Regions from separate parts of the Streptomyces sp. NPDC051662 genome, predicted to be linked through region 2. Evidence: riboswitches for the same ligand, from Rfam matches in the RefSeq annotation. Region 2 holds a riboswitch; each other region holds the start of a gene.
What was found. Region 2 has a riboswitch for cobalamin ahead of cobN (cobaltochelatase subunit CobN). Riboswitches for the same ligand answer to the same signal wherever they lie in the genome.

Region 1 (9,950 bases), on a different contig from region 2:
CAGCCGCAGCTTGGCCAGATGCTGACTCACCGCGGGCCGCGCCGCTCCGCACGCGGCGGCCGGCGCGGTCACATCGGACTCACCTCGGGTCAGCAGCCACACCAGATGCAGTCGGGTGGGGTCGGCGAGCAGCGAGAAGACCGACGCCGCCGCGGCCAGCTCGGAGGTGCCGGGCGTGAGTTGATGCGCATCGCTCGCAGTTGAGGATCCATGGCGTCCGGGCATGGGGCCCATCGTAGGCGCGGCCCGGGGAACGCTCCCCGGCCGCGGTCGCCGCCGCGAGCCCGCGGCGCCCGCCGCCCCGTGACTGGGGAGGGCGGGGCCGCGGGCCCGGTGTCACGGAGTCGGTGAGGCCGGGGCCGGGAGCGTGGCCCGGACCTCCCGGGCCGCCGCGACCAGGTTCTCCAGCGCGGCACGGACCTCCGGCCAGCCACGGGTCTTCAGTCCGCAGTCGGGGTTGACCCAGAGCCGTTCGGCCGGCACCGCCTCAAGTCCCTTGCGCAGCAGGTCCGCCACCTCCCCGGCGGAGGGGACGCGGGGTGAGTGGATGTCGTACACACCCGGGCCGACCTCGCGCGGATAGCCCGCCGCGGCCAGTTCGTCCGCGACCCGCATATGGGAGCGCGCGGCCTCCAGACTGATCACATCGGCGTCCAGCGCGTCGATCGCCGGGAGGATGTCACCGAACTCCGCGTAGCACATATGCGTATGGATCTGAGTGTCCGCGCGGACCCCGCCGGTGGTGATACGGAACGCCTCGGTCGCCCAGTCGAGATACGCCTGGTGATCACGGGCCCGCAGCGGCAGCGTCTCACGCAGCGCGGGCTCGTCCACCTGGATCACGGAAGCGCCCGCGCTCTCCAGATCGTCGACCTCGTCGCGCAGCGCGAGGGCGACCTGCCGCGCCGTGTCACCGAGCGGCTGGTCGTCCCGTACGAACGACCACGCCAGCATGGTGACCGGGCCGGTCAGCATGCCCTTGACCGGCCGGCCGGTGAGGGACTGCGCGTATGCCGTCCAGCGCACCGTCATCGGGGCGGGGCGGGAGATGTCCCCGGCGAGGATCGGCGGCCGGACATAGCGGGTGCCGTACGACTGGACCCAGCCGTGCCGCGTGGCGAGGTAGCCGGCGAGCTGTTCGGCGAAGTACTGCACCATGTCGTTGCGTTCGGGCTCGCCGTGCACCAGGACGTCGATGCCGGTCTCCTCCTGGAACGAGATGACCTCACGGATCTCCGCCTCGATCCGCTTGTCGTACCCCGCCGCGTCGATACGGCCGGCCCGTAGATCGGCGCGGGCCGTGCGCAACTCGGTGGTCTGCGGGAACGAGCCGATGGTCGTCGTCGGCAGCAAGGGCAGCTCCAGACGGCCGCGTTGGGCCTCCGCACGCTTCTCGTACGGCTGGGAGCGGCGGCTGTCCGCGTCCGTGACGGCCGCGGCCCGTGCGCGAACAGCCGGGTCGTTGGTGAGCGCCGATCCCGCCCTTGAGGCCAAGTCGGCCCGGTTGGCGGCCAGTTCGGCCGTGATGGCGCCGGTGCCCCGCGCGAGGCCACGGGCCAGCGTGACGATCTCCTCGGTCTTCTGCCGGGCGAAGGCGAGCCAGCGGGCGATCCCCGGATCGATATCGCGCTCGGCCGTGACATCCAGCGGCACGTGCGACAGGGAGCAGGAGGACGTCACATCCACCTGTCCGGCGAGGCCGAGGAGCGTGCCGAGGACCGACAGGGACTTCTCGAAGTCGTTGATCCAGACGTTACGGCCGTTGACCACACCGGCGAGCAGCCGCTTGCCGGGCAGTCCGCCGACCGCCGCCAGCTCATCGAGATTCGCCGCCGCGGGCCCGGTGAAGTCCAGCCCGAGCCCCTCGACGGGTGACTTGGCCAGTACGGACAGAGCCGCGCCGAGCTTGTCGAAGTACGAGGCGACCAGCAGCTTCGGCCGGTCGGTGAGGGAGCCCAGATCCCGGTAGGCGCGGGTGGCGGCGTTCAGCTCGGCCAGGGAACGCTCCGCCACCAGGGCGGGCTCGTCCAGCTGGACCCACTCGGCGCCCGCCGCGCGCAGATCGGCGAGCACCTCCGCGTACACGGGCAGCAGCCGGTCCAGCAGGGTCAGCGGCTCGAAGTCGGCGGCGACCCCGGGGGCGGGCTTCGCCAGCAGCAGATAGGTGACCGGACCGACCAGCACCGGACGTGCCGTCAGACCGAGCGCGAGGGCTTCCCGGAACTCGGCGACCTGCTTGCCGGAATCGGCGGTGAAGACGGTGTCGGGCCCCAGCTCCGGCACCAGATAGTGGTAATTGGTGTCGAACCACTTGGTCATCTCCAGCGGCGTCACCTCCCGCGTACCGCGCGCCATCGCGAAGTACCCGTCCAGGGCGTCCGTTTCGACGGCGGCGCGGTGCCTGGCGGGGATCGCGCCCACCATGACACTGGTGTCCAGGACATGGTCGTAGTACGAGAAGTCACCGGTCGGCACCTCATGGACACCGGCGTCGGCGAGCCGACGCCAGGTGGCGCGGCGCAGTTCGGCCGCGGTGTCCCGGAGGGCGTCGGCGGTGACCCGGCCCTTCCAGTAGCCCTCGACGGCCTTCTTGAGTTCCCGGTTCGGGCCCTGACGGGGATAGCCGTACACGGTGGCCCGGGCTGCCGCGGCTGCGGACTTCGTGGTCAAGGGACTCTCCTTCGCGAGTATGTCTCCCAAGATCCCGGCGACGGACCGCGGGCGCGAAGAGCTGAACAGATCCGGCGGCCGGCGGCGCTGTGCCGCCACGGATGCCCGCCCGATATGTACGCCGACCCGCCCACGAGGTCACCGAGATCTCCGCGCGCACCGGTGGCGCGCGGGCAGTGGCAGGTCTTCGGACTCGCGGGCGCGTCCCGTACCCGTACGCGCACGGATGAACGCGCGTACCGACAGGGACTCCTACTGGCCGTCGCTTCCCGGGTCCGGCTCGGACCCAGTGCTGATGACGGCGGTCGTTCCCACTCACCGCTGCGGGGCAGTCCCGGATTTCCACCGGGTTCCCTCTTACGACGCGCCTGCCCGGCTGGCAGGGCGAACCAACTGCACGAGCCAGCTTAGGCGCTGAAACGGATCACCGACAGCACGGTTCACCGACAGCACGGTTCACCGTGGGCCGGGACGGTCGAACATCGTGCGCTCATGGACTCAGGACTTGGAGGGCTTGGCGGCGAAACGTGCGGTTCGGACCCAGAATCGCATTCTTGAGCGGGAGCCGGTCGTGTCAGGTGACGCGTAGTCCGCCGTCGACGAAGAGATCCTGGGCGTTGACGCCGGTGTTGCGGAGGAGGAAGTCGGTGGCGTCGGCGACTTCCTCCATGGTCACCAGGCGCCCGATGGGAGTACGCGGTACGTGCGGGTGGTCGGGCACGTCGCGCCACCTCGGGCTGTCGCCCACGACGCCGGGGTGGAGCGCGTTCACACGGTGAGGCGCGATCTCCAGTGCCAGGGTCTTCACCAGTCCGGTGACGGCGGAATTGACGGCGGTCACGATGGTGGAGCCGGGGTAGGGGCGCTCTTTGGCCAGGCCGCCGAAGAGTACGACCGACGCCTCAGGGGTGAACCGGTCACGCAGCACTCGCACGGTCTCCGTGTACCCCACCAGCTTGACGGTGACAGCTTCCACGGCCCTGGCGATGTCGAAATCCGCGAGAGTGTTGAAACCCTCCGAGACGCCGGTGATCACCACGTTGTCAACGTCCCGTACATCCGCGAGCGCTCCGTCGATGGTCTCCGGCCGCGCCAGGTCAACGGCCAGACCCCGGACGTTGTCGGCGATTTCGGCGGCCACGGTATCGGCGCGCTCCCTGGCACGACTGGTGACGATGACGCTGTCGCCACGCTCGGCGAATCGTTGTGCCAGGACGCGCCCCAGGGCGCCGCTTCCTCCGACAATGATCGAAGTGGTCACGAGCCAGGTTCCCTTCCGATGGACACGCGGTCAGTCGGCGACCTTATACGGCCGGATACGGACGGTGCGGGCGCAGCCGGACTGATCCACCCGGACGGCCGAGCACCGGTTGCGGATGCTCTCTCACGCTGTGGATGTGGACCATAAAAAGTAACATCATCCCAGCTCAGAGGGCATCCGCGTGTTCACGTCCAAGACCCGGACCGCCTATCACTCGGCCCCTGACCCGTCGGCCCACCAGGTGTCACGCCCCGGACAGCAGCTCCTCGATCAGACCGCCCACCTGCGCGGTCTCGATCAGAAAGCCGTCGTGCCCGTACGGCGACTCGATGGTCCTGAGCCGGTCGGCCCCCGGTATGGCCCCGGCCAGCTCCGCCTGCTGGGCCGGCGGATAGAGCCGGTCGGAGTCGACCCCCGCGACCAGGGCCGGCATCGTGACCCTGCGCAGGGCCGCCGCCGTGCCGCCGCGGCCCCGCCCCACGTCATGGCTGTTCATCGCTTCGGTGAGCGTCACATAACTCCCCGCGTCGAACCGGCGCACCAGCTTCGCGGCGTGATGGTCGAGATACGACTCGACCTGGTACCGGCCGCCCTGCCAGGGATGGCCGCCCGGCTGTGGCTCCCGGCCGAACCGGGCGCCGAGCTCCGGTTCGCTGCGGTAGGTCACATGCGCGATGCGACGGGCGATCCCCAGCCCTCGGTGCGGACCGCCGCCGGGCGGTGCGTCGTGGTAGCGGCCCCCCTGCCATGCCGGGTCGGACCGGATCGCCGCGATCTGGACGCCGCCCCAGGCGATCTGCTCCGCCGAGGCGGCGGCGGGACACGCGAGCACCAGCAGCGAACCGGTGCGCTCCGGCCGGCCGACAGCCCATTCGAGGGCCCGCATACCGCCCATGGACCCGCCGATGACCGCGGCCCAGCGCGCTATATCCAGCGCGTCGGCGAGGGCCGCCTCTGCGGCCACCTGGTCGCGCTGGGTCAGATACGGGAACTCGGGCCCCCAGCGGCCCCCGCCCGGCCGCGCCGAGGAGGGGCCGGTACTGCCCTGACAGCCGCCGAGCACATTCGGGGCGACCACGAACCAGCGGGTGGTGTCGATTGCGCGGCCGGGACCGACCAGGGCATCCCACCACCCCCCTGTGGGATGCCCCGGCCCGGCCGGTCCCGCGACATGGCTGTCGCCGGTCAGCGCGTGCAGGACCAGCACCGCGTTCGAGCCGTCGGGAGCGAGCCGCCCCCATGTCTCGTACGCGAGCCGGACCCCGGGCAGCGCTCCGCCCGCCTCCAGCGGGAGCGGGCCGTCGAGCGTCACCCAGGAGCGGCGGCCGGCCGGATCCCCCTCCTGCCAGCCACCGGTGACCGGCGGGAGGGGGAGCGTGGCCGGTTCGGTGGACGTGTTCAGGACGACGCCTTCGCGGCGCGGAACCCCGCCTCCAGATCGGCCTTGAGATCGGCCACGTTCTCCAGTCCCACCGAGAGCCGCACCAGCCCCGGAGCCGTGCCCGTCGCCGCCAGCTCCTCCTCACCGAGCTGACTGTGGGTGGTCGACGCCGGATGGATGATGAGGCTGCGCACATCACCGATATTGGCGAGATGGCTGAAGAGTTCGACCCCGTCCACGAACCGCTTCCCCGCCTCGACCCCGTCGCGCAGTTCGAACGCGAGGACCGCGCCCGCGCCCTGCGGAAGGTAGCGCCGCCCCGCCTCGTACCAGCGGTTGGACGCCAGGCCCGGGTAGTGGACGGCGGAGACCTCGTCGCGCTGTTCCAGCCACTCGGCGAGCGCCAGCGCGTTGGACGTATGCCGCTCGACCCGCAGACTGAGCGTCTCCACGCCCTGGAGCAGCAGGAACGCCGAGTGCGGGGAGAGCGCGGGGCCGATGTCGCGCAGCAACTGGACCCGGAGCTTCACCGCGAAGGCGCCGGGGCCCAGATCCGGCCAGTAGCGCAGCCCGTGGTAACTGGCGTCCGGGGTATGGAAATCCGCGAACCGCTCGGTGTGCGCGCCGAAGTCGAAGGTGCCGCCGTCGACCACCACCCCGCCGATGGTGGTGCCGTGCCCGCCGAGGAACTTCGTCGCCGAGTGCACCACGATGTCCGCGCCGTGCTCGATCGGACGGAGCAGATAGGGCGTCGGGACGGTGTTGTCGACGATCAGCGGCAGCCCGGCGTCGTGCGCCGCGTCCGCCACCGCCCGTACGTCGAGGACATTGCCGCGCGGATTGCCCAGCGTCTCGGCGAACAGCGCCTTGGTGTTGGGGCGTACGGCGGCCCGCCAGGCGTCGATGTCGTCCGGATCGTCGACGAAGGACACCTCGATACCGAACCGGGGGAGCGTGTGCCGGAAGAGGTTGTACGTCCCGCCGTACAGGGAGGTGCTGGAGACGATGTGGTCCCCGGCGCGGGCGAGCGTCAGGATCGCCAGCGTCTCGGCGGCCTGCCCCGACGCGAGCGCGACGGCAGCGACCCCGCCCTCCAGCGCGGCGATCCGCTGCTCCAGCACATCCTGCGTGGGGTTGTGGATCCGGGTGTAGATATTGCCGGGTTCGGCGAGGGAGAACAGATCGGCCGCGTGCTGGGTGTCCTTGAAGACGAACGACGTCGTCTGGTAGATCGGCACCGCGCGGGCGCCGGTCGTCGGATCGGGCTCGGCACCCGCGTGGATCTGCTTGGTCTCGAAGGACCAGGAGGGGCCGGCGTCCTGCCGGGAGATGTCCTCGGGAGTGTGTCCCCCGGTGATGGAGTCGACGGGCTGGCTCATATCAGGCCTCGCACGGGTTTCTTGGGACAGCGGGATCGCTTGATTACGGACCGTAGAGCCACCGGGTCACGGCCGGAAGCGCGCCGCGCGCATGGCCATGAACCCGCAATATCCCGGCAATACAAGGCGCTTGGGATCGGTGGCCGGTCGGCGGTCCGGGGCGCGGAGGGGACGGCGAAGGGGACGGCGGAGGGCCATCAGGTCCGGCGGGCGCGCCTGCCCGCGCGGCGACGGCCGCGGTGGCGTTGCGCCCAGGGATGGGTGATCAGCAGGAAGACGGTCGCGACCACGGCGATCGCCTCGGCGACGACGGTGAGCTTCTTGTCGCCGAACCAGAGGGGCTCGTACATGTTCGGGATCGGGCCCAGTTGGCCGACATCGACATAGCGGTAGACCAGCAGCAGAGCCAGACCGCCGGCCGCCACGCTCCACGCGAAGAGATCCCCGGGCAGCCGCTGCCAGACCAGTACGAGCAGCGCGGCGAGCGACGCCAGGGCGGCCTCGATACGGAAGAGGTCGCCCTGGCTGATGGTCGCGGTGACCACGTCGTACTGGTCGGCCAGATGGGCGTGGAGATAGGCGTCCCACGCGAGCCCCGCCGCGGCCAGCAGCCGGGCCGCTCCGCGCAGTACACGGAGTTTCCGGCCGGAACCCGAGCGGACGCCGGAGGGCGCTGGGGACATCACTTCTCCCGGGGTTAGTAACCGCCGCCGGTGTTCTGCTGCGGAGTGGTGTTCTTCTTGCCCGATCTGCTGAGGACGTACCAGGTGTCGTGGAACGAGACATCGCCCTGGCCGTTGGTGTCACCGGGCTTGTGATCACCGGTGAACCGGTACAGGGGGTGGCCGTTGTACGTGACCTGCTTCGCGCCGTTGTCGCGGGTGGTGGTGGCGAGCAGGTCCGCCTTCACCCCGCCGGTGCCCGCCTCGGGCTTTCCGGTGACGAGCAGGGGCGGCCAGATTTTCACGCAGTCACCCGTGCAGGTGGACTTGTCCTGCTTGTCCCCCTCGAAGAGGTAGAGGGTCCGCCCCTCGCCGTCGACCAGGATCTTTCCGAGGGAGGTGGATCGCGCGGACACCTTGCCGAGAGCCGTGGGGGAAGGGGACGGGCTCGCGGAGGCGCTGGTGGTGACCGCCACGGGACGCTCGGGTGCCCCGGGCTTCTTCGCCGGCGCACCACCGCCGCCGCCCGAACACGCCACGACCGTCGCCGCGCACAGCAGGGCCGTGGCCATCGCGGTGGCACGGCTGGTGATGGTCCCCATCGAGACTCCTCGGATCCGGCCGCTCCACGGGCGGCGAGCCGCCCGACCGATCACGGCGGCACCACCCACTACACGCCACGCCCCGCGACGGGGCCACCGGACAGAGCCGTCCGAATGTACGGGGCGAGGTACGGGGCGAGGTACGCGGCGACGACCGCGCCGCGGGGCCGGCGGCTGCCTCCGACACGAAGATGCCCCGGACGGCCGTGCCCAGCGGGCCGGGTCCGCTGTTCACCACAGGGGAGTCCGACAGCGCACCGCTCTGATCCGGGCCCGGGGGCCGTTCCCCATCCTCGTCCGAAAGGGGATTGACGCCGTGAACGCAGCGACCATGAGGCCGAGGGGCCGTCCCGCCCCTTCACCGCGCGGCAGGCCGGGGAGGTGGGACCAGTACCGCCGGGCCGGCCGCTGGCTCGCCCTCGCCGCCGCCCTGGTGCTGGGGACGGCCGCGGCCGGTGGCTGGTTCTACTCCGCGCTGAGCGGGAACATCCATGGCGCCGGCGTGGACGACGCCCTCGGCGACAACCGCCCCCGAGCCACCCAGGGGGGCGAGAACGTGCTGATCATCGGCTCCGACAGCCGCGCGGGGCTGGGCGGGGCCTTTGGCGAGAACCTGACCACCATGCAGTCGGACACCCTGATGCTGCTGCATATCGGCGGCAGCGGGGAGTGGGCCACCGTGGTGTCGTTCCCCCGTGACTCCTGGGTACGGATCCCCTCGTGCCGCCAGGGCGACGGCGCCGTCTCCACCCCCCATCATTTCAAGATCAACGAAGCGTTCGCGATCGGCGGCTCCACCGGTGACACCGCCAATGCCGCCGCCTGCGCGATCAAGACCGTCGAGCAGAACACCCGTGTCCGGGTCGACCACTTCATGATCGTGGACTTCCGTGGCTTCACCGGCATGGTGGACGCCCTCGGCGGCGTCGAGGTCTGCCCCCGGCTGCCCATCCATGACAAGAAGGCCCACCTCGACCTCCGCGCGGGGTGCCAGACGGTAAAGAACGAGCAGGCCCTCGGTTACGTACGCGCCCGCTACAGCCTCGGCGACGGAACGGACATCGGCCGGATCGGCCGCCAGCAGGAGTTCATGCGCGCCCTCGCCGCCAAGGCCAGGGCCCAGCTGTACCAACCGCGGGCGCTCTACGGATTCCTCGACGCGGCCACCGAGTCACTGACCACCGACCCCGAACTGGCAGGCCTCGAACCCCTCTACAACCTGGCCTCGGGCATCAAACGCATGCCCGCCGAACGGATCACGTTCCTCACCGTCCCGAACTATCCCCGGGCCAGGGACGTCCCCGGCGACACGGCCAATGTCGTCTGGCACCCGCCCGCCGCCCAGCAGCTGTTCAACGCCCTCATGAACGACCGGGAGATGAGCAGGTCCCGGCTGCTGAAGGCGGCGGAGCAACTGCCTCCGGCGGCCGGCACCGTTCAGGTCACCGTCCTCAATGGCACCGACGTCCCCGGCAAGGCCCGCGAAACCGCCGAACGGCTGCGCGCGCTCGGCTTCCGGATCAACGCGACCGGCAATGCCCCCGCCGCGGCCGGGCGGAGCACGCTCACCTATCCGGAGGGCCTGGCGGAACAGGCCCGGTCCCTGGCCACGAGACTTCCCGGCCTCGACCCCGCCCCCTCCGAGGGGACCAAGCCCGGCACGCTGACCCTCACCATCGGCCCCGATCTGCCCGATGTCACGGGGTGACCCGCGACTCCGCCGCACGGACCGTCAGACGGGGCGCGCCAGTGACAGCAGCGCGTGGTACGCGCTCTGGACGAATGCCTGGTCGGCCCCCGGGCTCGTATTCGTCAGCGCGACCAGGGCGGTGCGATGGCGCGGACTGAACCCGGCGAAGGCACTGAAGCCACGGGTGCCGCCGGAATGGTGGTACACATCGCCGTCCTGCCGGACCCGGATGTTCCAGATCAGCGCCAGCCGCTTGCCGCCGTCGCGCAGGGCGAGCCGGGGGCGGACCACATCCACCAGCGCCG
Region 2 (9,950 bases):
TCGTGGCGGCGATCGTCGGTCTGAGCGTGCCCGCCGACACGGCGACCGGGCTGAAGAGCGCGGTGTGCCGAATACTTCACCCACTCAGCGGCGCCGAGGCCTGCTCCTCCGGCGACTACGCTGGCGACGGGAAGGGCGACGGAGGCGACGGAGGGGGCGGAGGCGGAGGCGGCCCCGACGATCCCTTCGTACCCAACGGCGACCCGTTCGAGCCCGCACGGTGTCTGCTGTCCCAGGACCAGACGAAGACCACCGTCGTCATCCAGATCATCTTCATCAAGATCAGCTCGTCGGAGACGGTCAAGCTCCAGCAGTGGTCCGACGGCACCGTCACCCTGGAACGGGTGACCGAGACCTCGGGCGGGGTCACGGCGAGCATCTCCGCGGGCATCCCCGGCCTGAAGGACTGGGGCGGCAGCGCCAAGTTGAGCGGCACGTATCTGGCGGGCAGCGGCAGCGGCGGGCAGTGGCTCTTCAACGGGAACAAGAGCGGCGATCCGCAGGCGGACCTGGCGGCCAACCTGGAGGACGCCCAGCAGTTCGCCGAATATCTCAAGGCGATGGACGACTGCAACAGCCGGCCCGCGGGACCGCGCTCCTCGGAGCTGGGAATGATCTGCGGCTACCACGCGAACAAGAAGAAGCCCGACCTCGATCCGGAGAGGGCGCCCGACGTCGACATCACCAAGACGTCCGTCGAGGCGTCCGGTAACGCCAGCTTCGGCGGAAAGTTCAAGGGCAACGGCAAGGGCGGCAAGGACGCCGGGAAGAGCGACGGCCCCAAGGATCTCGGCAAGATCTCCGGCGAAGTGCTCAACGGCACGATGACCGAGGACGTCGTCGTCATGCGCGCCCAGAACGGTCCGAACGCCGGGAAGATCACCTTCATCTACACCTTCACCGTCAAGGGCTCGGCCGGCACGGGCGGAGTCGCCACCGGCGAGCGGATGCAGCAGGTGGCCGTCACCTACGACGCCGCGGCCTATGACCAGGAGGAGAAGGACGGCGCCCCGCACCACCCGGAGAAGCTGGTCATCACCACCAGCCAGGAGGCCGGGGGCGGCGGCGGCGTCAAGGTCGAGGCAGGTGCCAACGCCGGTCCCGTGACGATCGACGTCGGCGGTGGCGGCGGATCGACCAACTCGGAGATCCACACCGAGTCGGCCGAGCTCATCCTCGACAACGACGCCGACAGCACCACCGTCGAGGACTGGCTGCGCGGACGCGGCGACGACCCCGCCAGCAACCCGCTCCCCTCCCCCTCCGACGCGGCCGAAGTACCCGACTCCGACGCCAGCCCCCTCGAACGGCTCCTGCACGACAAGGGAAAGCTCAGCAAGCTCGACTACAAGGCCAACACCGACTGGTGGAACGCCTCGCTCGGCATCGGCTTCGGTATCTCCGCCGGGCAGGTCAGCTTCGGCTTCAAGATCTTCGGGATCGACATCACCCACGAGGAGAAGAACCAGACGATCACCGGCGACCCCAAGTACGCCACCGGTCCGCAGAACGGCGGCGCGCGGCCCTGGGTCGAATGGAAGAACTGCACCAAGACCAAGCCCATCCCCACCTGACCGGCACGGCCGGGACTCGCCGGCAGGCGCGCCGACGAGACACGAGCGGATCCCGGACACCATTGCCCGGGAGGGGCACTAGCCTTGCTCGCCATGACGGAGCGGGGACAGAAGCGGAGACAGAAGCAGGCGATATCGGGCTTACGCGCGGGCACTCGGCTGTTCGTCGGTGAAGTACGGTCCTTTCCCGGGCGGTTGGCCGGGGTCGCGTTGGCGTGCGCGGTGACCGCGGCCGGGGTGGGTGCCTGTGTGCTCCTGCTCTTCAGCGCGAGCGAGTCCGGCTTTCCCGAGAACTCTCCGGCCGCCGCCGCCGCGCTCGGCGCCCGGAACGTGCTGTCCCTGCTGCTGTCGTTGCTGCTCATGTGCGCGGTGGTGGTGACCGGTTCCACCGTTTCGCTGTGGACCGGGCAGCGTCTGGGGCAGTTCGCCGTCCTGCGGGCGCTGGGAGTGACCGCGGGGCGGCTGCGGCGCATGGTCGCCGCCGATGTGGCGCGGCTGGCCGTGCTGTCCGCAGCCGTGGGGGCCGCGCTGGGTTCTGTGCCGCTGGCGCGGCTCGGGCGCGGGCTGCTCGTGGAGCGTGAGCTGTTTCCCGAAAGCGCCGGGCTGCCCGGTGCCGGTCAGATCTGGGCGACCGGGTTCGGGGTCTCCCTCGCCACCGGCGCCGTCGCCGTACTGGCGGCTCTGGCCAGTGTGCTCGCGGCCGGCCGGGTCAGCACGATCGATCTGCTCAAGGATCCGGAACTTCCCGCGGCCCCGACGGCACGCGGCCGGGCCCGGCTGCTGACCGGGCTGGCCATGGCGGGCCTCCTCTGTCTGCCCCTGCTGTACGTGATGGCCTTCATGGACCTCCCCGGGACCTTGCGGGCGGCCACCGCACCGGGCCTGGCCCTGATGGTCATCCCCACGCTCGCCGTACTCGCTCCCTGGGCCGTCCCGCCACTGACCTGGCCGGTACGGGTGGCGCTGCGCGTCCTGGACCGGCGCGTCGGCCGCATCGCCGCGTCCGGGATGAGGGCGACCCCCGCCCGCACCACCGCCATCGCGGTCCCCGTGCTGCTGGCGGTGGGCGTCGCGGTCTGTCTGCTCGGCGCGGGAGCCACCATGGGCCAGGCGGTCCAGCGTCAGACGGAAGAGGGGTTACGGGCCGACGGCGTGGTCAGCGCGGAGCCCGGAAGCCGCCTCCCCGTCACCACCGCGTCCCCCGCGGGGGTTTCCGCGACCCCGCTCATCGCCACCGAAGTCACCGCGCCTCCCACCGACTTCGACCGCCGGCCCGGAGCCGCGCGGGCCTGGGGAGCCGACGGCACCTCGCTGGCGAAGGTGCTGGACCTCGATGCGCGACAGGGCCGTCTGGCCGATCTGAAGGAGGGGACGTTCGCTGCCGGAGCGACCCGGGCCGACGGCCATCACTGGCGTACGGGGCAGCAGGTCCGGTTCGAACTGGCCGACGGCACCGCGCGAACGCTGACCCTCGCCGCCGTCTACGAACGCGACCTGGCCTTCCCCGAGTTCATCATCCCCCTCTCCACCGCCCTGGCGCACACGGCGTCCCCGTACGCCGAGCAGATCCTGCTGACCGGCGCCGTCGCCTCGTGGCCGGCGGGAGACGGCCGGCGGGTGGCCTCCCGAGCCGAGTACCTCGACGGCCTCAACCCCCGCGATCCGGCCGACGATCTCGCCGTCCGGCTGATCGTGGCCGTGGTCTCGGGGTACGCCCTGCTGGCCGCGGCCAACACCTGCGCGCTCGCCCAGCGCGACCGGCACTCCCAGCGCGCCCAGCTGCGCGCGATGGGCCTGGGCCGGTTCCAGCTGCTGCGCTGTGTGCTGTACGAGGCCCTGGGCGCGGCGGTCGTCGGTATCGCCCTGGCCGCCGTCACCGCGCTGGCCTGTCTGGTCCCGCTCGCGGCGGCGCTGAGCGCCGGGACGGGGGGCCCGGCGCTCCCGGCCTTCGATGTGCCCTGGACGGCCGGGGTGCTCGCGGCCGTGGTCGCGGCCGTCTGCGTTCCCACGGCACTGACGGCACGTCCGTTGTCCGGCATCCACCGTCAGTTCGCGAGACGCGCCGCGTAACAGGCCGCCGCCCCCGGACTCAGTCCTCCCCCTCCAGCTCCCCCTCGGTCTCCAGGAACACCGCCCGCAGCGCGTCCAGCACCGCCGGGTCCGGCTTCGCCCACATCCCGCGCGACTCCGCCTCCAGCAGCCGTTCCGCGATGCCATGCAGGGCCCAGGGGTTGGCCTCCTGGAGGAACGCGCGGTTCTCGGGGTCCAGGACGTAGGTCTCCGTGAGCTTGTCGTACATCCAGTCCGCGACCACGCCCGTCGTCGCGTCGTACCCGAAGAGATAGTCGACCGTCGCGGCGAGTTCGAAGGCGCCCTTGTAGCCGTGGCGGCGCATCGCCTCGATCCAGCGGGGGTTGACCACACGGGCGCGGAAGACCCGTGACGTCTCCTCGACCAGGGTGCGCGTCCGGACGGTCTCGGGGCGGGTCGAGTCGCCGATGTACGCCTCCGGGGCCGTGCCCTTGAGCGCGCGGACGGTGGCGACCATGCCGCCGTGGTACTGGAAGTAGTCGTCCGAGTCCGCGATGTCGTGCTCGCGGGTGTCGGTGTTCTTGGCGGCCACCGCGATGCGCTTGTACGCGGTCTCCATCTCGTCGCGCGCCGGGCGGCCGTCGAGCTCCCGGCCGTACGCGTAGCCGCCCCACACCGTGTAGACCTCGGCGAGGTCCGCGTCGGTGCGCCAGTCGCGGCTGTCGATGAGCTGGAGGATGCCCGCGCCGTACGTACCGGGGCGGGAGCCGAAGATACGGGTCGTGGCGCGGCGTTCGTCGCCGTGCTCGGCCAGGTCGGCCTGGGCGTGCGCGCGGACGAAGTTGGCGTCGGCGGGCTCGTCCAGCGAGGCCGCGAGCCGTACGGCGTCGTCCAGCAGCCCGATCGCGTGCGGGAACGCGTCGCGGAAGAAGCCGCTGATGCGCAGGGTGACATCGATACGCGGCCGGTCGAGTTCGGTGAGCGGGATCGCTTCCAGGCCCGTCACCCGGCGCGACGCGTCGTCCCACACCGGGCGGACGCCCAGCAGCGCCAGCGCCTCCGCGATGTCGTCGCCGGAGGTGCGCATCGCGCTCGTACCCCAGAGGGACAGCCCGACCGAGGTCGGCCACTCGCCGTTGTCGGTGCGGTAGCGGGTGAGGAGGGAGTCGGCGAGGGCCTGGCCGGTCTCCCAGGCGAGCCTGCTCGGTACGGCCTTGGGGTCGACGGAGTAGAAGTTGCGGCCGGTCGGCAGGACATTGACCAGGCCGCGCAGCGGGGATCCGGACGGGCCCGCCGGTACGAATCCGCCGCTCAGGGCGTGCACCACATGCTCGATCTCGTCGACGGTGCCCGCGAGGCGCGGTACGACCTCGCGCGCCGCGAAGTCGAGGATCGCCGCGACGCCCTCGGGGAGGCCGGCGGCCACGCCCGCCACCGCGGCCGGGTCCCAGCCGGCGTCCTCCATCGCCCGGACGAGCGCGCGGGCCCGCTCCTCCGTCTCGTCGGCGTCGGTACGGGTGGCGGCCGACTCGTCGAGCCCGAGGGCCTCGCGCAGACCGGGCAGGGAGGCCGTACCGCCCCAGATCTGCCGGGCGCGCAGGATCGCCAGGACCAGATTGACGCGCGCCTCGCCGGCCGGCGCGCCGCCGAGCACATGCAGACCGTCGCGGATCTGCGCGTCCTTGACCTCGCAGAGCCAGCCGTCGACATGGAGCAGGAAGTCGTCGAACCCGTCGTCGTCCGGCCGGTCTTCGAGCCCCAGGTCGTGGTCGAGCTTGGCCGCCTGGATCAGCGTCCAGATCTGGGCGCGGATCGCGGGCAGTTTCGCCGGGTCCATGGACGAGATCGCGGCGTACTCGTCGAGCAGCTGCTCAAGGCGCGCGATATCGCCGTACGACTCGGCGCGCGCCATCGGCGGTACGAGATGGTCCACCAGCGTGGCGTGTACGCGCCGCTTGGCCTGCGTACCCTCGCCCGGGTCATTGACCAGGAACGGATAGATCAGCGGCAGATCACCGAGCGCGGCATCGGGGGCGCAGGCCGCCGACATCCCCGCGTTCTTGCCGGGCAGCCACTCCAGATTGCCGTGCTTGCCGAGGTGGATCATCGCGTCGGCGCCGAAGCCGCCGTCCTCGCGGTCGGCCTGGATCCAGCGGTACGCGGCCAAGTAGTGGTGCGAGGGCGGCAGATCGGGGTCGTGGTAGATCGCGATGGGGTTCTCGCCGAAGCCGCGCGGCGGCTGGATGAGGATCAGCAGATTGCCGCGCCGCAGGGCGGCGAGCACGATGTCGCCGTCCGGGTCCCCGCCGGAGGCGGCCCGGCTGCGGTCCAGGAACATCTCGCCGGGCGGCGGTCCCCAGTGCCGCTCCACCGACTCGCGCAGTTCGGCGGGGAGTTGGCCGTACCACCGCCGGTAGTCGGCAGCCGGGATACGGACCGGGTTACGGGCGAGCTGCTCCTCGGTCAGCCACTCCTGGTCATGGCCACCGGCCTCGATGAGGGCGTGGATCAGCTCGTCGCCGTCGCCCGAGGCCAGTCCGGGGACGGGCTCTGAGCCGAAGTCGTAGCCCTCCTGGATCAGTCGGCGCAGCAGGGTCACCGCGCTGGCGGGGGTGTCGAGACCGACCGCGTTGCCGATACGGGAGTGCTTGGTCGGGTACGCGGAGAGCACCAGCGCGACGCGCTTGTCGGCGTTCGTGACATACCGCAGCCTGGCGTGGCGTACGGCGATCCCGGCCACTCGGGCGGCCCGCTCGGGGTCGGCGATGTAGACCGGCAGACCGTCAGGGTCCAGCTCCTTGAAGGAGAACGGGACGGTGATGAGGCGGCCGTCGAACTCCGGCACCGCGACCTGCGAGGCGGCGTCCAGCGGGGACAGCCCCTCGTCGCTCTCGGCCCAGGTGGCGCGGCTGCCGGTGAGGCAGAGGGCCTGGAGGATCGGTACGTCGAGCGCGGCGAGGGCGCCCGCGTCCCACGCCTCGTCGTCGCCGCCGGCCGACGCCTCGGCGGGCTTGGTGCCGCCGGCGGCGAGCACGGTGGTGACGATCGCGTCGGCCTCGCGCAGCGCGGCCAGCAGCTCCGGCTCGGGCGCGCGCAGGGACGAGACGAAGATCGGCAGGGGCCGGGCGTCCGCGTCCTCGATCGCCGAGCACAGCGTGTCCACGAAGGCGGTGTTGCCGCTCATGTGGTGCGCGCGGTAGTAGAGGACGGCGACGGTCGGGGCCAACTCCCCCACGCTGTGTCCGGGACGGCCGAAGCGGGGCGGCCTGACGCGCCGGTCGAGCCGGCCCCAGGTGGGCGCGGCGGCGGGCGGCTCGAAGCCGTGGCCGGTCAGCAGGACCGTGTCGGAGAGGAACCGCGCGAGCTGGTCCAGATTGGCCGGACCGCCGTGCGCGAGATAGGCGTGCGCCTCGGCCGCGATACCGATGGGGACGGTCGACGCCTCCATCAGCTGGGCGTCGGGTGCCTGTTCACCGGTGAGGACCACGACCGGCCGGTCGCCCGCGAGCAGCAGATCGATCCCGTCCTGCCAGGCGCGCAGCCCGCCGAGGAGGCGTACGACCACGAGGTCGGCGCCCTCCAGCAGCGAGGGCAGTTCGTCGAGCGCGAGCCGGGCGGGGTTGGCGAAGCGGTACGGGACGGGCCCGCCCGCCGCGTTCGCCGCGCGGGCGCTCAGCAGATCGGTGTCGGACGTCGACAGGAGCAGAAGCATGCGGCGTCTGGCCTTCCTCGGGGTCCGCGCCCCGGGCGAGGTGTGGAGGACGGCGGGAGTTCCTGGCTCGTCCGGCTGCTGCCGGACTCACAGTGGCGGGACCGCGCCGGGTTCGCACCGGGCTTCCTCCCCATGACGCCGTCGCTGGCGTTGACGGGCCTGGGCAGGCCGTCGTCTGCATAGTAAGTGCTGAGGTCACGGGCGGGGGAGGGCGCCCGGAACCCGGGCCGGTACAGGGGGTGGTACGGAGCGGCGGCGGCCGGACGGCGGGACGGGAGCGGGTGTGGGTACGTGGGTATGCTCGCCGCCATGCCGCCCACCTCGCCAACACCCGTGAACCGGGACGAAGCGCCCCCGCGGGCCGCCGTACGGGAGTCCGTACGGGCCCCTCTGCGGGAGCGCGGCGACGCCTGCCCGGGCGCGCTGCGGCTGCACACCGCGGACGACGGACGGCTGGCCCGGTTGCGGCTGCCCGCCGGGCTTCTGACGGCCCGTCAGGCGGAGGCGCTGGCGGACGCGGCGGAGCGGCTCGGCGACGGACATCTGGACCTCACCTCCCGGGGCAATGTGCAGCTGCGCGGCCTGGACGGAAGCCGTGGCACGGAACTGGCCGGGCTGCTGCACGAGGCCGGACTGCTGCCTTCGGAGACACACGAGCGGGTACGGAACATCGTCGCGTCACCGCTGGCCGGGCTGGACGAACTGCCGTCCGCGGACGTCCAGTCGTGGGCGCGCGAGCTGGACGGACTGCTCTGTGCGAGCGTGCGGGCCGCGGCCCTCTCCGGGCGGTTTCTCTTCGCGCTGGACGACGGACGCGGCGATGTGGCGGCTCTCGGCGCCGATGTGACGTTGCTCGCACACCGGGACGGCTCGGTTTCCGTACGGACCGGGGCAAACCGGTCGGGTCCCCGTGTGGCCCCCGAGGACGCCCCGCGCGCGGCCCTGTTGGCGGCGGAGACGTTCCTCACGCTGGCGGAGGCGAGCGGCTCGGGGGCCTGGCGGGTACGGGAACTGCCCGCCGAGGACGGCCGGGGGCTGGACGCGGCGGTACGGGCGGCGCTGGCGGACGCCGGGATCGCGACGGAGTACGCGACGGAGGCGCCCGCGCGGGACATGAACGCGCCCGCGCGGGACATGGAACCGGAACCGGAAGGGGAGCCTCCTACTCCTGGTTCCGTACGGTCGCCCGACGGGACCGTGGCGCTCTCCGTCCACGCGCGCCTCGGCCGGTTGAGCGTGGCGCGGTGGCGGCTGCTCGCGGCGGAGGCGAACGGACCGCTGCGGGTGACCCCGTGGCGCGGAGTGATCGTGCCGGGGGTGGCCCCGGCCGCGGCCGGCGATGCCCTGGACCGGCTCCGTACGGCCGGGCTGATCACCGACCCCGACTCCCCCTGGTACGGGGTCGGCGCCTGCACCGGCAGGCCCGGCTGCGCGAAGGCGCTGGCGGACGTACGGTCCGACGCGGCGGCGGCCGTGTCCCATGCCGGGTCCCCGGGCTCGGGCGGACTGCCCGTGTACTGGTCGGGGTGCGCGCGCCGCTGCGGCCATCCGCAGGGCCGCTGGGTGGATGTGGTCGCGAAGGGCGAGGGCCGCTACGACATCTCCGTACAGAAACAGGTTCACGTACAGAAACAGGCACAGGTACGGGGAGATGTCCCGAACGCCACCACCACAGGACCGGAACCGGAACCGGAACCGGAACGGAAACCGGAACCGGCACCGGAACTCGCCGACGCGGTTGCGGCGGCACGCACGACCCCATTGACGAGATGAGCGAGAAGACCACGGTGTCCACAGTGCCCAGAGGGTTCGAGTACGAGAAGGACGGCGCGGCGATATACCGCCAGTCCTTCGCCACGATCCGCGCCGAGGCGGATCTCAGCGGGCTGCCGGCCGAGGTCTCGCAGGTCGCGGTGCGGATGATCCACGCCTGCGGCATGGTCGACCTGGTGCGTGACCTCGCCTTCAGCCCCGGGGTGGTGATCCGCGCCCGCGAGGCGCTGCGCGCGGGAGCGCCCGTGCTGTGCGATGTGGCCATGGTCGCCAGCGGGGTCACCCGCAAGCGGCTGCCCGCGGACAACGAGGTCGTCTGCACCCTCTCCGATCCGTCGGTGCCCGCCCTCGCCGCCGAGCTGGGGACGACCCGCAGCGCCGCCGCGCTGGAGCTGTGGCGGAACCGGATGGAGGGCGCGGTGGTGGCCGTCGGCAACGCGCCGACCGCTCTCTTCCGGCTGCTGGAGATGATCGAGGACGGCGCCCCGCGCCCGGCGGCGGTCATCGGCGTGCCGGTCGGCTTCATCGGCGCGGCCGAGTCCAAGGACGCGCTCGCCGGACACTTCTCCGGCCTGGAACACCTGGTCGTACGGGGACGGCGGGGCGGCAGCGCCCTCGCCGCCGCGGCCGTCAACGCGATCGCGAGCGAGGAAGAATGACCGCCCGGAGCACCACGGATGAGCAGGGCGCGGGAGTCCTGGCGGACGCCGGCCCGGGCGTGGGCCGGCTGTACGGGGTCGGTCTGGGGCCGGGAGACCCGTCCCTGATGACCGTACGGGCCGTACGGATCATCGCCGAGGCCGATGTGATCGCGTATCACAGCGCCCGCCACGGCCGGTCCATAGCCCGGTCCATCGCCG
Region 3 (9,950 bases), on a different contig from region 2:
GGTCACGGGCCGCGGGGCGGCGTCGTCCCGGGCGGCCGGGGCAGGGCCGGCGGGGCCGGTCCCTGCCTCCGTCGCCCGGCGCGCGGCCGGCCGGGTCAGGCTCCTCCGGTGTGCACCTGGAAGGCCGCCCGGCGGACCGCCTTGGCGAGGGCCGGATCCGGATGCGCGGCAGCGAGGGCGACCAGGACCTGGACGGTTCGGGGGTGGCCGACGGCCCGGATCTCGTCGAGGAGCGTGGGCACATTGCCCTGCACCGCGGAGTCCAGATGACGGACCAGCAGATCGCTCTCGCCGTGGTCGGCGACGGCCGCCGCGGTGTCCACCCAGAGCCAGGTGGACTCCTCCCGGGTGAGGACTTCGGCTGCGTCCTCCGGATCGGCGCCCTCGTACTCCGCGAGCCAGAGCAGGGCATAGGGGCGCAGTGAGGAGTCCGTCGCCGCGGCCCGTACCTCACCCTCGGCGGGGGCGCCGACGACACGCAGCGCCTCGAAGGCGAGCCCGCGCAGCAGCGCGTCCTCTCCCCGGGCCACGGCGAGCAGTTCGGTGACCGCGCTGCCGACGGTGCGGGCGGCGAGCCAGGCGCGGTATTCGGCGCGGGCGGGGCCGGGGGTGAGCCGGGCGCAGCCGCGCAGCATGTGCTCGGCGGACTGCTCGATATTGCCCGCGGGGCTCTGGGCGGCGACACAGATCTGCTCCAGCTTGACCCAGACCGCCCAGTTGCCGAGCGGGGTGAGGGTGGCCTGGCCCTTCCCCAGGGTCAGCGCGCCCACGGCGGCGAGCCCTTCCAGGGCCCAGTCGAGGAGCGGGGGCAGGAGGGCGTCGGCGGGCGGCTCGGGCGCCGGGGGCTCGACGGGGGCGGGCCGCGGGCCGCAGGGCACCTCGCAGCGCTCCTCGTGGAGCTCGGCGACCCGCTGCTGGAGCAGGTCGAGCAGGGCCGGTACGAGCACGGGTCCGGCGGAGAGCTGGAGGAGGGAGAGCACCTGGGGGACGGCCTCGACGACCTCGGCGACCGTGGAGGCGGCGACATCCTCGGGGGCCGGGTGCACGAGCGACCAGGCGTCGAAGAGGGCCACCCAGCCGCGCTGGACGGCGCTGTCGTCGCGGTCCCAGGCCTGGAGCCGCCAGCCGGGCCGTACGGCGGTGCCGTGCAGCTCGATGAGTCCGGCCAGCCGGGCGCGGTCCCAGCCCGCGCGTACCTGCTCCGGTGTCAACTCCAGTGCGGTGGCGGCCCGTTCGGCCGTCGCCGCGTCGAGCGGACCCGCGCCGGGGTCCCGGTCGCCGGCCGCCCAGCGGGCGATCCGTACCGCGTCGGCGAGGACCGCTCTCGCCTGACGGGCCAGCTCCGCCGGGGGCGGAGTTCCCTCGGGCGGCCGGGGTGCCGGCCGGCTGCGCCCGTCGGTCACTGCCCGTCGGGCCGTGGTCAATGGCCGCGGGCGGACGAGTCGGAGTCTGGAGTTGCGCGCCAATTGCTCATCAGGCTTTCGGGACGTCACGGGGGCAGTCTTCCCGGTGACCGCCCGAAAGCCCAAACGGAACCTGTTCCGGCGGTACGGGAAGGGCGGAAGGGGCCTGTTCCACGGGGGTGCCGCAGGGCCTGGAAGGGAAGGAAGATGCCTGTTGGAAAGGTACGGGACAGCTGGTGGAGCGCTCTGTGACAGGAGGGCGCGGTGGGCCGCAAGGTGCGCGAAGGAAGCGAAGCGGAGCGTTCGGGGCCGCACCGGATTCCATCGCGGCGGCGCATGCCGGACAGATCCGTCAGACACCCGTAAGGCACCCCAGGGGCACGCGCCCGGTCAGGCGCTCCATCGGGGGCCACATCGGGGGCTACATCAGGGGGGTGAGGAAGCGGCGGAGCACCTCTTCGTAGCCGGCCGGGTCCGCGTTCCACATGGCGGCGTGCGGGGCGTGCGCGACGGCGTGCAGGCTGATCAGACCCGAGCGGTGGGCGGCGAGTTCGCGGGAGGGGTTCCAGGACGCGAGGGTGTCGTCGGGGCCGTGGAAGATCAGCGTCGGGATGTTCAGGTTGCCGGGGTCGGCGGCCTGGCGCAGCCGGTCACCGTCGAGACCGGCCCTGCCCTGGGCCGACCTGACCGCGAGCGGCAGCAGCGGCGCGGGGATCCGGCGGGCGGTGGCCAGCGCCCGCAGGGTGGCCGCCGAGTCCAGCACCGGCGAGTCGAGCACCAGCCCGGCGATCCGGGCGCGGAGCGCGGAGCCGGCCGCCGCGCCCAGGGCCATCGAGGCGCCGGTGGACCAGCCGTGCAGCACCACGCGCTCGGCGCCGTACCGGACCGCGTAGCGGAGCGCCGCGTCGAGGTCGCGCCATTCGGACTCGCCGAGGTGGCCGAGGCCGTCCGGGGAGCGGGGCGCCCCGGGATCGCCGCGATAGGCGAGGTCGAGTACCGGAAGTTCCTGTTCCGCCAGGAACTCCATGATGTTCATGGGGTGCTCGCGGGTGGTGCCGAGGCCATGCGCGGTGATCACCCAGGTGTCGCGCACCCCGGGCACGAACCAGGCGGGCAGCGGCCCGAGTTCGCCCGGGATCGTCACGTCCTTGTGGTCGAGGCCGAGCGCGGAGGTCGGATCGCCGCTGTGGACCTGCGGGGTGAGGCGTACGCGGGAGCCGGGGACGAGCGAGCCGTGGCTGACGCGCTCCAGCCGGCGCACCACGGTGTCCGCGGCGTGCTCGACCTCGTCGAGAACGGGCCCGACGACGGCGTGGACGCCGGGGCCCTCGATCCCGTACGTACCGGGGCGCAGGGAGGCGAGACAGCGGGTCAGCGTGATCTGTCCGGCGGCCGTGGCGTGCACGGTGAGCCGGGGGTCGCCCGGCAGCGGATGGCCCGGTGGCGTCTTGAGCGCGGCGTCGCTCGCGTACCGGCCGGCCGCGAACGCGGCCGCGCCGACGCCGATCAGTGTGGAGACGGCCGCTGCCGTCGCTTTGGCGGGGCGCACGTTCCCAGTGTGGTCACCCCCGCCGGGCTCGGCCAGTCGGCGGCGTCCGCCGGAGTGCCGGGGCCCTGCCGAACGCCCTGCCGAACGCGCTGGTCAGCCCCGCTGTCCATACCCCTTCAGCCGCTGTCCGACCTCGTCGAGCTGGGCCTCGGTCAGCAGCGTGGGGGTACGGCCGGGCAGCGCGCTCGCGGTGAGCCAGAGCCGGCACATCCACTCCAGCTGGGCCGTGCGGTCATAGGCCTGGGCGAGGCTGTCGCCGTAGGCGACCGTGCCGTGGTTCTGGAGCAGACAGGCGTTGCGGTCGCGCAGGGCGTGGAGCATCTGGGCGGCCAGTTCGTCCGAGCCGTAGAGCGCGTAGGGGGCGACCCGGACCGGGCCGCCGTGGGCCGCCGCCATGTAGTGGATCAGGGGCAGTTCGGTGACGAGGGTGGAGACGGCGGTGGCGTGCACCGCGTGGGTGTGCACCACGGCCTTCGCGGAGGTGTTCCGGTAAACGGCGAGGTGCAGCGGCAGCTCACTCGTAGGGATGAATTTTCCGAGTACCTGACGGCCGGCCAGATCGACACCGACGGTGTCCTCGGAAGTGAGCTGGTCATACGGGACACCGCTCGGCGTGACGAGGATCAGCTCGCCGATCCGTACCGACACATTGCCGGATGTGCCGACGACGAGCCCTTCACCTGCTGTTCTCCGGGCAGTCGTGATGAGTTCACGCCAGGCCCCGGCTATCGCGTCCTGGCTCTGCTGATCAGTCATAAGAGAATCCTGTCAGGCGGACATAGCGGCGCGCAGGGCGCTCCGGCAGAACGGGCGGGCGATTTCTCCACACATGGGGACACCGCGAAGACGAGCCCAGTTCATCTTCCGTTTACCCGGACTCCTTACGTTCACCGAGGCCACTGACGTCAAAAGATTGCCTGGGTCCTGGGTCAATGGAACACATCACGCTGCTGCTCGCGATCGTGATCGTGACGGCTCTCGTGTTCGATTTCACGAACGGCTTCCACGACACCGCGAACGCGATGGCGACCACCATCTCGACCGGGGCCCTCAAGCCCAAGGTCGCGGTGGGCATGTCCGCCGTCCTGAATCTCGTCGGCGCGTTCCTGTCCGTGGAGGTCGCCAAGACGATCTCCGGCGGACTCATCAACGAACAGGGCATCAGAACGGAAGTGATCTTCGCGGCGCTCGTCGGCGCCATCCTGTGGAATCTCTTCACCTGGCTGCTCGGCCTGCCGTCGAGCTCCTCCCACGCGCTCTTCGGCGGTCTGATCGGCGCCACGCTGATGTCGGTCGGCGCCTCCGGGGTCAACGGCGGCGTCGTCATCACCAAGGTGCTGATCCCCGCGCTCGCCGCGCCGGTCGTCGCCGGTCTCGCGGCGCTGCTCGCGACGAGGCTGACGTACCGCATCGGGCGCCGTACGGACGACAAGGCGACCGCCAAGGGCTACCGCGCCGGGCAGATCGCCTCCGCCGGGCTCGTCTCGCTCGCCCACGGCACCAACGACGCGCAGAAGACCATGGGTGTCATCACCCTCGCGCTCGTCACCGGCGGCGTCCTCGCCCCCGGCTCCAACCCCCCGATGTGGGTCATCGTCTCCGCGGGACTGGCGATCGCGCTCGGTACGTATCTCGGCGGCTGGCGCATCATCCGCACCATGGGCACCGGCCTCACCGATCTCCGTCCGCAGCAGGGCTTCGCCGCCCAGACCAGTGCCGCGACCGTCATCCTGGCCTCCTCGCACCTGGGCTTCTCGCTCTCCACCACCCAGTCGTGCTCCGGCGCCGTGATGGGCGCGGGCCTCGGCCGCAAGGGCGGTGTGGTCCGCTGGTCGACCGCGACCCGGATGTTCATCGCCTGGGGGCTGACGCTGCCCGCCGCGGGCCTGGTCGCCGCCGGGGCCGAGTTCCTCACCGGCCAGGGCACCTGGGGCATCGCGGTCGTCGCCGTCCTGCTCGTCGGGATCTCCGGGGCGATCTGGCTCGCCTCGCGCCGCCGCCCCGTCGACCACACCAATGTCAACGAGAGCGGGGCCGGAGCCGCCGGCGCGACGGAGGACGCCGGGACCGGCGAGCCCGCGGGCGTCGTCACCAGCGCCATCGCGGCCGTCACCCCGCCGCCCACGGCCGCTGCCGCGCAGGAACTGTCGACCACCATCCCGGCCCCGGGCCCCCCGGACCCCGCGGGCGAGCCCGCGCGAACCGCCACGGTGTAAGTACCGCCACGGTGTAAGGAAGAGAAACCGCATGAACATCGACTGGGCAGCACTCGGTTCCGTCTTCGGGGTCAGTCTCGTGGCCACCGTCGCCCTCGTGGGCCTGTTCACCCTCGGCATCGTGGGCCTCGCCAAGCAGGAGTCGGCGAGCACGCGGGGCGCGACGGGCTCCGTGGCGCTGGCCCGTACGGGCGCGTACACCTGCTTCGCGCTCTGCGTGGCGGCCGTCGCGTACGGGATCTATCTGATCGTCGCCTGACCGGCGACCGGTGACCGGGCGACCGGAACACCCGGACCACCACACCCCCGGCCGGCCCGGGCGCGTCCGTCACGCGCCCGGGCCGGCTCCGTGCCGCCCACGGGACGGGCGTGCCGTGTGGGGCTCGGCACACTGTCCCGTCGCTGGTCAGGGATGAGTTGACGGGTGTTCGCGGGGCGTGGTGGACTTCCGGGGCCATTGAGGTCCTGTCCGGTAGGAGAGGGCCCAGGCGACGGCAGAAGAGGAAGCCGGTGCGAATCCGGCGCGGTCCCGCCACTGTCACTGCGAGCCCCGTCTCCAGGAGCCAGGAACTCTCGCCGCCGCATCACGTCGAGCCGGGGCGCGGACCCTGAGTGAGGACATTTCGCCATGCCTGGCCGCCGTTCGGCCGTCGTGCGCGGCCGGGGTCCGGCCGCCGAGCGTGATTTCGCCTACGGCGCCGCCGTGGGTCTCCTGGGCGACCGGTTGTTCGGCGATCCGCGCCGGGGCCATCCCGTCGCCGCGTTCGGCCGGGCGGCGAAGGCCGTCGAGCGGACGCTGTGGCGCGACCACCGGGGCTGGGGCGCGCTGCACACCGCGGTCTGCGCCGGAGGAGCCGCCGGGATCGCGGCGCTGGCCGCCCGGGGCGTACGGGACCACCGCACCGCCTCCGTGGCACTGACCGCCGCCGCCACCTGGGCCGTGGTCGGCGGCACTTCACTGGGGCGGGAGGCACGGGCCATCGGCGCGGCGCTCGCCGCCGGGGACGTCGAACGGGCCAGGGAGCGGCTGCCTCATCTGTGCGGCCGTGACCCGCAGGCGCTGGACGGACAGCAGATCGCGCGGGCCGTCGTGGAGTCGGTCGCGGAGAACACCTCCGACGCCGTCGTGGGCGCGCTGGTGTGGGGGGCGGTGGCGGGGGTGCCGGGGCTCGCCGGGTTCCGGGCCGTGAACACGCTGGACGCGATGGTGGGTCATCTCTCGCCCCGTTACCGCCGGTTCGGCTGGGCCTCGGCCCGGCTCGACGATGCCGTGGGATGGCCGGGCGCCCGGCTGACCGCCGTACTCGCCGGGGCGCTGGCCGGCGGAGTCGACGGCGATCCGCGCGCGGCCCTGCGGGCGGTACGGCGGGACGCCGGCAGGCATCCGAGTCCCAACGCGGGCCCGGTGGAGGCGTCGTTCGCCGGCGCGCTGGGCGTACGGCTGGGCGGGACACTCGCGTACGGCGGACGGGTGGAGCACCGGCCCGTACTGAACGGCGAGGGGCGGCCGGTCGAGGTCGCGGACATCGAGCGGGCCGTACGGCTGTCGCGCCGGGTGACCGGGGCCGCCCTCGCGGTCTGTGTGGCGGGCCGGTTCGGATTCGGCGCGATACGCCGTACGCCAGGCGCGATACGCCGTACGACAAGCGCGGGCCGTACGACAAGCGCGGGAAAGGGACGTGGATGAGCCGGGGCGGGCGCGGCGGGGGGCTGCTGATAGCCGGCACGACCTCCGACGCGGGCAAGAGCGTGGTCACGGCGGGGATCTGCCGCTGGCTGGTGCGCCGTGGGGTGAAGGTCGCGCCCTTCAAGGGGCAGAACATGTCGCTGAACTCGTTCGTGACCCGCGAGGGCGCGGAGATCGGACGGGCCCAGGCGATGCAGGCGCAGGCCGCCCGGGTCGAGCCGACGGCGCTGATGAACCCGGTCCTGCTGAAGCCCGGCGGTGACCGCACCAGCCAAGTGGTGCTGATGGGGCGGCCGGTGGGGGAGATGAGCGCCCGGGGTTACTTCGGGTCCGGGCCCTCGGCGGAGCCGCGACCGGGCGAGGCGTCCGCCGGAAGGACCCCGCACGGGCGGGAAGCCCTGCTCGGTCCCGTCCTGGAGTGTCTGGAGCGGCTGCGCGGCACCTACGACGCCGTGATCTGCGAAGGGGCGGGCAGTCCCGCGGAGATCAATCTGCGCCGTACCGACATCGTGAACATGGGCATCGCGCGGGCCGCGCGGCTGCCGGTGGTGGTGGTCGGGGACATCGACCGGGGCGGCGTCTTCGCCTCGTTCTTCGGGACGACCGCGCTGCTGTCCCCCGAGGACCAGGGGCTGATCGCGGGCTATCTGGTCAATAAGTTCCGGGGCGATGTCTCGCTGCTCGAACCGGGTCTTGAGATGCTCCGCGGGCTCACCGGGCGGTCCACCTTCGGCGTACTGCCGTTCCGGCACGGTCTGGGCATCGACGAGGAGGACGGGCTGCGCGTCTCGATGCGCGGCGCCGTACGCGAGTCGCCCGCGGCTCCCCCGTACGGCGAGGACGTGCTGCGGGTCGCGGTCTGCGCCGTACCGCTGATGTCGAACTTCACCGATGTGGACGCGCTGGCGGCGGAGCCGGGGGTCGTCGTGCGGTTCGTGGACCGGCCGGAGGAGCTGGCCGACGCCGATCTCGTGGTGGTGCCCGGCACACGCGGCACGGTCAAGGCGCTGGCGTGGCTGCGCGAGCGCGGGCTCGCCGACGCGCTCGCCCGGCGGGCCGCCGAGGGGCGTCCCGTGCTGGGGATCTGCGGCGGCTATCAGATCCTGGGCGAGCACATCGACGACGAGGTGGAGTCCCGGGCGGGCGCGGTGCCCGGCCTCGGACTGCTGCCCGTACGGGTGCGGTTCGCCCGCGAGAAGACCCTCGCCCGACCGGTGGGCCTGGCCCTCGGTGAGGCGGTGGAGGGGTACGAGATCCATCACGGCGTCGCGGAGGTACGGGGAGGCGACACCTTTGTCTCCGACGCGGACGGGCGCGCGCTGGACGGCTGCCGGGTGGGGGCCGTCACGGGCACGCACTGGCACGGGGCGCTGGAGAGCGACGCGTTCCGGAGGCGGTTCCTGACGGAGGTGGCGCGGACGGCGGGCCGGCGTTTCGTCCCCGCGCCCGGCACGAGCTTCGGCGCGCTGCGGGAAGAACAGCTCGATCTGCTCGGTGACCTCATCGAGGAGCACGCGGACACGGACGCGCTGATGCGCCTGATCGAGGAGGGCGCGCCCGAGGGGCTGCCCTTCATTCCGCCGGGAGCGCCATGACGACCATCTTCGAAGGAGCGATCAGCATATGAGCACCCCTTTTCCGTTCACCGCTGTGGTGGGGATGGACGATCTGCGGCTCGCCCTGTTGCTCAACGCGGTGAGCCCCGCCGTCGGCGGTGTGCTCGTCCGCGGTGAGAAGGGGACGGCCAAGTCCACGGCCGTACGCGCCCTTTCCGCGCTGCTGCCGGAGGTGCCGGTCGTCGCCGGCTGCCGGTTCAGCTGCGATCCCGTCGCACCCGATCAGCGGTGCCCGGACGGGCCGCACGGGACGGCGCCGGGTACGGCCAGGCCCGCCCGGATGGTCGAGCTGCCCGTGGGCGCCTCGGAGGACCGGCTCGTCGGCGCGCTGGACATCGAGCGGGCGCTGTCCGAGGGCGTGAAGGCCTTCGAGCCCGGTCTGCTCGCGGACGCCCACCGGGGGGTGCTCTATGTCGACGAGGTCAACCTCCTCCATGACCACCTGGTCGACCTGCTGCTGGACGCCGCCGCCATGGGTGCCTCGTACGTCGAGCGTGAGGGCGTCTCCGTACGGCACGCCGCGCGGTTCCTGCTCGTCGGAACGATGAACCCCGAGGAGGGCGAGCTGCGACCGCAGTTGCTCGACCGCTTCGGGCTGACCGTGGAGGTCGCGGCCTCGCGCGAGCCGGAGCTTCGGGTGGAGGTCGTACAGCGACGGCTGGCGTACGACGACGATCCGGCCGGGTTCGCGGCGCGCTGGGCCGAGGAGGAGACCGCGCTGCGGGACCGGATCGTCGCCGCGCGGGCGCTGCTGCCCGCGGTGCGGCTCGGGGACGGGGCGCTGCTCCGGATCGCCGCGACCTGCGCCGCGTTCGAGGTGGACGGAATGCGGGCGGACATCGTGATGGCGCGGACCGCGACGGCGCTGGCCGCCTGGGCGGGGCGTACGGACGTACTCGCCGAGGATGTACGACAGGCCGCGCTGCTCGCGCTCCCGCACCGGCGGCGCCGTAACCCCTTCGACGCGCCGGGGCTCGACGAGGACAAGCTCGACGACACGCTGGACGAGTTCACGGGTGAGGACGGCGACGGCGGGGACGACGACCCGGGTCCCGACGGGCCGGGCGGTGGCGGTGGTATCCCGCCGCAGCCCGGTCCGGAGGGATCCGAGGGCCCCGACACACCGCCCGAGTCCGGGTCCGGGCCGGACGACACGCCCGTCGAGCACGCCCCGGACGGGCCGGACGACACGCCCGCGGAGCCCGAGCCCCAGGGGCAGCCGCGCCGCGCCGGGGCCGCTGAGCAGTCCGCCGTACGGGCCACCGAGCCGTTCCGTACGAAGACGCTGAGCGTGCCGGGTCTGGGCGAGGGCGCGGCCGGCCGGCGCTCCCGGGCCCGTACCGAGCACGGCAGGACGACCGGGTCCCGGCAGCCCAGGGGCGCGCTCACCAAGCTGCATCTGGCGGCGACCGTCCAGGCGGCGGCGCCGCACCAGCGGGCGCGCGGGCGCAGCGGTCCGGGTCTGGTGGTGCGCAAGGA

Region 1: another riboswitch for cobalamin. It lies ahead of metE (5-methyltetrahydropteroyltriglutamate--homocysteine S-methyltransferase); the one in region 2 lies ahead of cobN (cobaltochelatase subunit CobN).
Region 3: another riboswitch for cobalamin. It lies ahead of AB0M67_RS02950 (cobalamin biosynthesis protein); the one in region 2 lies ahead of cobN (cobaltochelatase subunit CobN).

What each region holds. Positions count from the first base shown of each region.
Region 1 is NZ_JBFAZD010000008.1:49,206-59,155, reverse strand. Features, by position in the region: gene AB0M67_RS15395 (metalloregulator ArsR/SmtB family transcription factor) at 1-225, opposite strand, end outside; gene metE (5-methyltetrahydropteroyltriglutamate--homocysteine S-methyltransferase) at 337-2,670, opposite strand; cobalamin riboswitch at 2,831-3,079, opposite strand; gene AB0M67_RS15385 (SDR family oxidoreductase) at 3,245-3,931, opposite strand; gene AB0M67_RS15380 (homoserine O-acetyltransferase) at 4,176-5,333, opposite strand; gene AB0M67_RS15375 (bifunctional o-acetylhomoserine/o-acetylserine sulfhydrylase) at 5,330-6,691, opposite strand; gene AB0M67_RS15370 (hypothetical protein) at 6,889-7,374, opposite strand; gene AB0M67_RS15365 (hypothetical protein) at 7,389-7,955, opposite strand; gene AB0M67_RS15360 (LCP family protein) at 8,272-9,663, shown strand; gene AB0M67_RS15355 (serine hydrolase domain-containing protein) at 9,688-9,950, opposite strand, start outside.
Region 2 is NZ_JBFAZD010000016.1:147,905-157,854, forward strand. Features, by position in the region: gene AB0M67_RS25960 (hypothetical protein) at 1-1,574, shown strand, start outside; gene AB0M67_RS25965 (FtsX-like permease family protein) at 1,668-3,644, shown strand; gene cobN (cobaltochelatase subunit CobN) at 3,664-7,317, opposite strand; cobalamin riboswitch at 7,351-7,505, opposite strand; gene cobG (precorrin-3B synthase) at 7,615-9,090, shown strand; gene AB0M67_RS25980 (precorrin-8X methylmutase) at 9,087-9,749, shown strand; gene AB0M67_RS25985 (precorrin-2 C(20)-methyltransferase) at 9,746-9,950, shown strand, end outside.
Region 3 is NZ_JBFAZD010000002.1:49,990-59,939, forward strand. Features, by position in the region: gene AB0M67_RS02925 (hypothetical protein) at 96-1,403, opposite strand; gene AB0M67_RS02930 (hypothetical protein) at 1,825-2,952, opposite strand; gene AB0M67_RS02935 (class II aldolase/adducin family protein) at 3,046-3,708, opposite strand; gene AB0M67_RS02940 (inorganic phosphate transporter) at 3,885-5,168, shown strand; gene AB0M67_RS02945 (hypothetical protein) at 5,200-5,427, shown strand; cobalamin riboswitch at 5,629-5,761, shown strand; gene AB0M67_RS02950 (cobalamin biosynthesis protein) at 5,797-6,855, shown strand; gene AB0M67_RS02955 (cobyric acid synthase) at 6,852-8,450, shown strand; gene AB0M67_RS02960 (putative cobaltochelatase) at 8,479-9,950, shown strand, end outside.